DNA from 2 places in the Allobosea sp. NPDC055332 genome. Region 1 is predicted to be linked to the other one. Evidence: predicted binding sites of a transcription regulator. Region 1 holds the regulator's gene; the other holds the start of a gene.

Region 1 (4,049 bases):
GCGACCGTGCGCTCGCTGATCATGACGCTGGTGATGCTGGGCGCGATCCTGGTCGACCGGCCGGCGCTCAGCATGCGCAATCTTGCCCTGTCCGCGATCATCGTGCTGCTGCGCGAGCCGGAAGCGCTGCTCGGCCCGAGCTTCCAGATGTCGTTCGGGGCGGTGACGGCGCTGATCGCCTTCGCCGAGCGCTGGCAGGAGCGTCCGCCCGATGCGGCCGCAACCTCCTGGCCCTGGCCGCTGCGGCCGCTCTGGCTTTCGGCCGTCGGCATCCTGTCCACGACCATGGTCGCGACCGCGGCGACGGCGCCCTATGGCGTCTATCATTTCCAGACTTTCAATCCGTTCGGCCTGCTCGGCAATGCATTGGCGCTGCCTTTCGTCTCGCTGATCGTGATGCCGGCCGCTGTCTTCGGCGTGCTCGCCTATCCGTTCGGGCTGGACTGGCCGGCCTGGGCGCTGATGGGCTGGGCCTCCGGCCTCGTGCTCCAGCTTGCTCATTGGGTGGCTGGCATCGACCGCTCGACCGTCGTGCTGCCGGCGTTCGGCTCGCTCGCCCTGATCCTGTTCTCGCTGTCGCTGCTCTGGCTGACCTTGTGGACGACGGCGCTACGTTTCCTTGCTGCGGTGCCTCTGGTCGGTGGGCTCGCACTGGCCTCGGCTCCGTCGCGACCGGACATCATGATCGAGCGCGACGGCTCGGGCGTATTGGTCCGCGGGCCGGATGGGAAGATGGTGCTGGCCGGCAAGCCGAGCCGTTTCGTGCTGACGCAATGGCTGCATGCCGACGGCGATTCACGCTCGCCCGATGATGCGGCGCTCCGCAACGGCGCCGCCTGCGACGCGCGCGGCTGCGTCATCCGCCTGCCGGATGGTCGCAGCGTCGCCTATACGCGCGATCGCATCGCCCTGGTCGAGGACTGCCAGCGCGCCGATCTTGTGGTGACCTCGCTCTATTGGACGGCACCTTGCGCCGCCCGCCTGATCGATCGCAGCGCGCTCATCCGTGACGGCGCGACCGCCTATCACGCGGCCCGTGAGGGCTGGCGCGCCTATACGGCCGACGAGGTCACGCATCTTCGTCCCTGGACCAGGGCGCGACCGGAACCGAGGCCGGCGCCCGAGGCTGCTCCTGCTCCTGCTCCTGCTCCAACGCCGGCAACTACGGAGCCGGCGCAGGATCCGGACATGCTTCAGTAGCGCCGCATCAGATTGACGAGCCGGCCCTGGATCTTGACCCGGTCGGGCCCGAGCACGCGTGTCTCATAGGCCGGGTTGGCGGCCTCGAGCGCGATCGAGGAGCCGCGCTTGCGCAAGCGCTTCAGCGTCGCCTCCTCGTCGTCGATCAAGGCGACGATGATGTCGCCGGTATTGGCGGTGTCCTGCTTGCGGATGACGACGGTGTCGCCGTCGAGGATGCCGGCCTCGATCATCGAGTCGCCGCGGACCTCGAGGGCGTAATGCTCGCCGCCACCGAGCATGTCGGCCGGCATCGAGACGCTGTGGCTGCGATCCTGGATCGCCGAGATCGGCGTACCGGCGGCGATACGGCCCATGACCGGGATCGAGACGGTGGAACGCCCGCTCTCCTCGGCGGCTGGCGGCCGCGGCTTCGTCAGGTTGGCGGCCGGTGCCGGGGCAGGCGGGGTCTGGCCGAGCCCGCCCTGAACGACCGAGGGGCTGAAGCGGCCACGCTGCGCCTGCGGTCCGCCGATCCCGTCAGGCATCTTGATGACTTCGAGGGCGCGCGCCCGGTTCGGAAGCCGGCGAATGAAGCCGCGTTCCTCCAGCGCCATGATCAAGCGGTGGATGCCGGATTTGGAGCGCAGGTCGAGCGCGTCCTTCATTTCGTCGAACGAGGGCGGTACGCCGGATTCGCGCAGGCGTTCATGGATGAAGCGAAGCAGTTCGAACTGTTTGCGTGTCAGCATGATCGCGCCGTCCGCCTCTCGGGCTAGAATCGAAACAAAGCACGAACACCATACTCGTTCGCCTTGTGTTCCGCAAGGCGCATCCTGCCGCAAGGTGAACGGATCAGCGCAGCCGGATGATGCGGCAGGGATCGCCCGCCTTGGCTGGCTCGGCGAAAGCCGGGCGGATCACCAGCGCCTCGGCCCGTGACAGGTTCGCCAGCATCGAGGAATCTTGCTTGGCGAAGGGCCGAACGCGCCGCTCGCCGTCAACCAGCTCAATAGTGGCGCGCAGATAGTCCTGGCGTTCGTCATTGGCCGGCAGGTCGCTGGCGAGGATGGCCGGCTCGCTACGATCGCGCTCGGGATCGTCGATGCCGAGCAGGGCCTCGACCAGCGGCATCGCGAAGAGGTGCCCGCAGACGATCGAGGAGACCGGGTTGCCGGGCAGGCCGAGCGCGACCATGGGCCCGAGCCGCCCCATCATCATCGGTTTGCCGGGGCGCATCGCGATCTTCCAGAACCCAAGTTCCATGCCCTGCGCCTTCAGCGCCGCCTGGACGAGGTCGTGCTCGCCGACCGAGGCGCCGCCGAGGGTGATCAGGACGTCGGCACCGGCTTCGCGTGCTGCCTCGATCTTGGCGGCGAGATCGGGATGATCGTCGCGGGCGATGCCGAGGTCGAGCGCCGTGCCGCCGGCCTGCTCGACCAGAGCGGCAAGGGCGAAGCTGTTCGAGGCGACGATCTGGTCGGGCCCGACGGGTTCGCCCGGCAGGACGAGCTCGTCGCCAGTGGCGAGGATCGCGACCCGCGGCTTGCGGCGGACCGAAAGCGTCGGATGCCCTGCGGCAGCGGCGAGACCAAGCGCTGCGCTGTCGAGCCGGCGGCCGGCTTTCAGCAAGATCTCACCGGTTCTGAAGTCGAGTCCCGCCAGGCGGACGAACTGGCCCTGATCGGCAGGTTTGGTGACGCGGATCACCGGGCTGCCGACGCCTTCGGCATGCTCCTGGATCAGGATCGTATCCGCGCCTTCAGGCAATGGTGCTCCGGTAAAAATCCGTACTGCCTCGCCAAGCGAAACTTTGCCGGAAAAGCGGCGACCAGCGGCGGACTCGCCGACAACGCGGAGCTGGGCGCCGCGCGCCAAATCCTCGACGCGTACGGCGTAGCCGTCCATGGCCGAATTGGCGAAAGGCGGCTGGGTCCTGAGCGCGGCGACGTCTTCAACCAGCACGCGGCCGGCGCACTGCGCCAGCGGCAGCGTCTCGGCTTGTGTCGGGCCGGGCACGCTGTCGAGCAGTGCTTTCAGCGCGACGGGAACGGGGGTGAGGCTCATGCCGATGGCCCTGCGAGCTCGTAGGTTCCGGACTTGCCGCCGGATTTATGCACGAGACGGATGCCTTCGATATGCATGGCGCGATCAACCGCCTTCACCATGTCGTAGACGGTGAGGCAGGCGACGCTGACGGCGGTCAGCGCCTCCATCTCGACGCCGGTCTTGCCGGTGAGCTTGACCTCGGCGCGCACGCGCACGCCCGGCAGTGTCTCGTCGATCGTAAGGTCCACGGCGATCTTCGAGAGCAACAACGGGTGGCAGAGCGGGATCAGCTCATGGGCGCGCTTGGCGGCCATGATGCCGGCGAGGCGGGCGGTGCCGAGCACGTCGCCTTTCTTCGCCTCGCCGTCGCGGACGATCGTCAGCGTCTCGGCTTGCATCACCACATGGCCTTCGGCGACGGCTATCCGGATGGTCTCGGCCTTGCCGCCGACATCGACCATATGGGCCTCGCCCTTCTGGTCGAGATGGGTGAGGCGGCTCACGCGGCGGCCTCGGCCGTCTTGCCCGTCAGAAGCTCGCGCGTCGCGGCCGCCACGTCCGCCTGGCGCATCAGGCTCTCGCCGACGAGGAAGGTATTGACGCCGCAAGCCTGCAGGCGGGCGATGTCGGCATGAGTGAAGATGCCGCTCTCGCCGACGAGCAGGCGGTCCTTCGGCACGCGTGGCGCCAGCCGTTCGGTGACAGCGAGGTTGAGCTCGAAAGAGCGCAGGTCGCGGTTGTTGATGCCGACCAGCCTGGTGTCGAGGGGCAGCGCGCGCTCCAGCTCGGCCTCGTCATGGACCTCGGCGAGCGCGGCCATG
Region 2 (4,049 bases), on a different contig from region 1:
ATCCGGCTGGGCGGCGGGCCAGGGCACCTCTTCCGACTTTGCTGCGGCCGGGATCAGCGCAGCTTCGCGCTCGGGCTGATGGCTGTCCTGCGCGACGAAGCGCAGCACGCGCTCGCGCCCGAAGCGGGCGACCAGCCGGTCGACGAGATCGGCGACCGCCTCCTCCTCGACGGCGCGCCCGTCGAGGCTCGCCTGCGGCGTGCCGAGCGGCTCGCAGACCGGCACGGCGAGCCTGATCGCATCATAGCCGAAGCCGGGATCGAGCGGGTCGGCCAGGCTGTCGATGCGCTCGCGATAGAGGCGCAAAATCGCGGCGACGTCGCGCGAAGGCCGGCCGGTCTCCAGCTGAAGCCGGCGCACGGCGCCATCGCTGCGGAAGAAGCTGACCTCGAAGGCGCGCCCGCCCTCGCCGCGCGCCTCGAGCAGGCGCCCGGCCTCGCCGAGCAGGCGGGCGACGATCTCCTCAAGCCCTTCGGTATCCTGCAGCGGATCGGGGAAATGCCGCTCGACCACGCAATCGGGCGGCGGCCGCAGGGGCGTGATGCGGGCATCCTCGTGGCCGAGGATACGGCGCAGCTTCGTGACGAGCGCCTCGCCAAAACGGGCAGCAAGCGTATGCGAAGGCCGCCCGGCGAGATCGCCCAATGTCTTCAGTCCGGCACGCGACAAAGCGATCACCGTTTCGGCCGAAGCCTCCAATGCCGAGACCAGTAGCGGCAACGTCCGCTGCTCATCCTCGCCGGGGAGCGAGATGGCGCAGCGGCCGAAGCGGGAGAGGGCGCGGGCCGCTTCGGGCGTTCCGGCGATGCTGGCGAAGACGGTGAGGCCGAGCCAATCCATGCTGCGGCCGACGCGCTGGCGCAGGGCCGCCTCGCCGCCGAAGAGATGGGCGCAGCCGGTGATGTCGAGCACGAGCCCATGCGGTGGGTCGAGCGCGACGAGCGGGGTGAAGCGATCACAGAGCGCGGCGAGCCATTCGATCAGGCGCTGGTCGGCGGCCGGATCGGCTTCGACAACGGTCAACTCCGGGATGCGGGCGCGGGCATCGGCCAGGGTCAGGCCGCGGGTCAGGCCGAGCGCGACGGCGCGCGTGTCGCAATCGGCGAGGCGCAGCGCACCGCGGTCCTTCTCGACCAGGACGAGCGGGCGCTCACCCGGCCCGGCGGAGCCCCGTCGGCGCAGGCGCTCGCTCGCCAGATAGGGAAACCAGAGGGCGAGATAGCGGCGCTGCATCCCTTCTGCCTCCCTCTCTCCCGATCCTGTCCTGGAAACATCGTTCGTCACGGTTCCACTCCACACGCCACTCACGCTCACCAAGGCCGCCGCGATGGCGCAGCAGCCGTAATCCGAAGGCGGGATCGCCCGGCGCCTCCGCCTCCCGCGCCCGCGACGGCAAAGCGCGCACCTGCCAGCGCGTGCTGGCGGCGCTCGGCTGCGGCTCCGCCGCCACCCGCAGCAACAGGGTCAGGACACCGGAGGTCTCCGCCGCCAGCGCCAGGCGGCGGCTGGCGGTCAGGTCGAACTGGCGCGGCGCGCCCCAGGGCTCGATCAGGGTCGCCCCGAGCGCGGCGCAACGTGCCGCTTCCGCGCCAGCCCGCAGCGCGCCCTCGCCGTCGCGGACCCTGACCAGCAGGATCTGCGCGGGATCGAGCCCGAGTTCGGCCAGGCCCGGTGGGTGCAGGCGGCCGGCCTCGGCATCGAGGAAATCCTGCCGGACCCAGAGCACCGGCCGGGATCCGGCGGCGCGCAGGGCCAGGGCTGCGGCGAAGCCCGTGGCTGCTGGAAGATCGGCTCCGGCCGAAGCGTAGATCTCATGCAGGGCCGCGCGCGCAATGCCACCACCGAGCGGCTCGTCGAGCGAGGGCGATCCGAAGGCGACCCGCTCCACCGGCGCAAGCTCGCGCGCCAGCCCCGCCAGAGCGAGGCTCTGCCGCAAGGCAGCCAGAGAACGGGTGGGTGCATCGGCCATCGAGCATATGTTCACTTTTTGTTCCAAGCATAAAGCGACTCCAAACAGCTCTGGAGTCAAGCCCGTATCCGCTCCCGCTTGCCTGCGGGCGGCTCGCTGCTGTCATATCGGGGCAAACCGGATCACCTATCCGCTGTGCGCCGCCCGCTCCGCGGCCTCGCCTGGAGACCGCCATGAGTTCGGGACTGTTCGCCCTTCTCGACGACGTCGCCGCTTTGGCCAAGGTCGCCGCGGCCGCGCTCGACGATGCCGCCGCGCAGGCGACCAAGGCCGGCGCCAAGGCGGCTGGCATCGTCATCGACGATGCGGCGGTGACGCCACGCTATGCCGTCGGCTTCGCGGCAGAGCGCGAATTGCCGATCATCTGGAAGATCGCGCTCGGCTCGCTGAAGAACAAGCTGCTCTTCCTGCTGCCAGCGGCGCTGGTGCTGACGCTCGTCGCGCCCTGGGCGATCACACCGCTGCTGATGATCGGCGGCGCCTATCTCTGCTTCGAGGGCTTCGAGAAGGTCTACGAGCTCGTGGTGCCGCATGCGCATCACGACGAGCTCGCCGGCGAAGGCGGCACCGACATTCTCGACGCCAGGCAGCTCGAGGAGCAGAAGATCGCCGGCGCGATCAAGACCGACTTCATCCTCTCGGCCGAGATCATGGCGATCACGCTCTCCACCATCACCGCCTCCTCCTTCTGGATGCAGGCGCTGGTGCTGGCCGTGGTCGGGCTCGGCATGACCGTTCTGGTCTATGGCGTCGTCGCCCTGATCGTGAAGGCGGACGATGCTGGCGTCGCGCTGGCGCGCAGCAGCCTTCTGCCGGTCCGGCTCATCGGCCGCGGCCTCGTCACCGGCATGCCGCCCTTCCTCAAGGTGCTGAGCGCGGTCGGCACGGCGGCGATGCTCTGGGTCGGCGGCGGCATCATCATCCATGGCCTCGCCGGCTATGGGCTCGCCGGGATCGAGCATGTCATTCACGATCTCGCCATCGCGATCGGAAAGGCATGGCCGGCGCTCACGGGCCTGCTCGAATGGCTGACCACAGCCGCGGCGTCTGCTGTGGCCGGGCTCGTCATCGGCGGACTCTGCCTCGTCGGCATGCACTTCGTCGTCGAGCCGATACTGAAGGCCCGGCGCGGCAGCGGCGTGAAGCCGACTGCCCTGCCGGAAAAGCAGGGCCACTAGGCAGCAACGGGACCGCACAGCGGCGCGAAATCTGCTAGCGCTGGCAACCGGTCCGGCTCGCGGGCCGCGGTGCCCTCATGCTGCAATTCCTCGCCACCAGCACGCCTTTCTTCGCGGTGATCGCGCTCGGCGCCTTCACCGCCTGGCGCGGCCTGTTCACGGCCGATGCGGTCAGGGTGTTCAACACCTTCGCCTTCATGGTGGCGACGCCGGCGATGGTGTTGCGGGTGATGTCGCGCCAGCCGATCGCGGAGTTGTGGAACGGCGTCTTCTTCGCAGCGTTGGCGCTGATCGGAGTTGGGGTGCTCGCCCTCGCCATCTTGCTGCAGCGGCGCCTGCTCGGCCTGCCTTTTCCCAACGCCGTATCGCGAGGGCAGGCGCTGGTCGGCGGCAATTTCGCCTTTCTCGGCATCCCGCTGATGCTCGCCTTCCTCGGCGACAGCGCCGCGGCACCGATCGCGATCGGCCTGATCTGCGACACCGCCCTGATCGTGCCGCTCTCGATCGGGCTGATCGAGGCCGGGCGCGGCAAGGGCTCGCCGCTTGCGATCACGGCCAGGCTCGTCCGCGGCACGATCGTCAACCCGTTCATGCTCTCGATCATGGCCGGGATCGGCCTGTCGCTGAGCGGAATGGCGCTGCCGGAGCCGGTCGACCGGTTCCTGCTCTTCCTCGGCGCCTCGGCCGCCCCGGTCGGCGTCTTCGCGCTCGGCATCGCTGCCTTCCAATGGAGCCGTGAAGGCAAGCTGCCCTTGCGCGGCGTGCTGCCGCTGGTCGCCGGCAAGCTCATCCTGCATCCCTTGCTGACCTGGGTCGTGCTGGCGCTGGTCCTGAAGCTCGATCCGTTCTGGGTGCAGGCCGGCGTGCTCTATGCGGCACTGCCGATCGCGGCCAATGTCTTC

The links. Region 1 encodes LexA, which represses DNA repair genes until DNA is damaged. Its sites were predicted from a motif close to TGTTCNNNNTGTGTTCNG; they were not measured.
Region 2: the regulator LexA is predicted to act here: its motif matches at 1,978-1,995, upstream of ACWIGM_RS14925 (ImuA family protein).

Annotation. Positions count from the first base shown of each region.
Region 1 covers NZ_JBSHMO010000003.1:690,543-694,591, reverse strand. Annotated here, with positions in the region: gene ACWIGM_RS19615 (ComEC/Rec2 family competence protein) at 1-1,200, shown strand, start outside; gene lexA (transcriptional repressor LexA) at 1,194-1,931, opposite strand; gene ACWIGM_RS19605 (molybdopterin molybdotransferase MoeA) at 2,035-3,246, opposite strand; gene moaC (cyclic pyranopterin monophosphate synthase MoaC) at 3,243-3,731, opposite strand; gene trpC (indole-3-glycerol phosphate synthase TrpC) at 3,728-4,049, opposite strand, start outside.
Region 2 covers NZ_JBSHMO010000002.1:1,322,603-1,326,651, forward strand. Annotated here, with positions in the region: gene ACWIGM_RS14920 (Y-family DNA polymerase) at 1-1,233, opposite strand, end outside; gene ACWIGM_RS14925 (ImuA family protein) at 1,151-1,969, opposite strand; gene ACWIGM_RS14930 (DUF808 domain-containing protein) at 2,143-3,147, shown strand; gene ACWIGM_RS14935 (AEC family transporter) at 3,225-4,049, shown strand, end outside.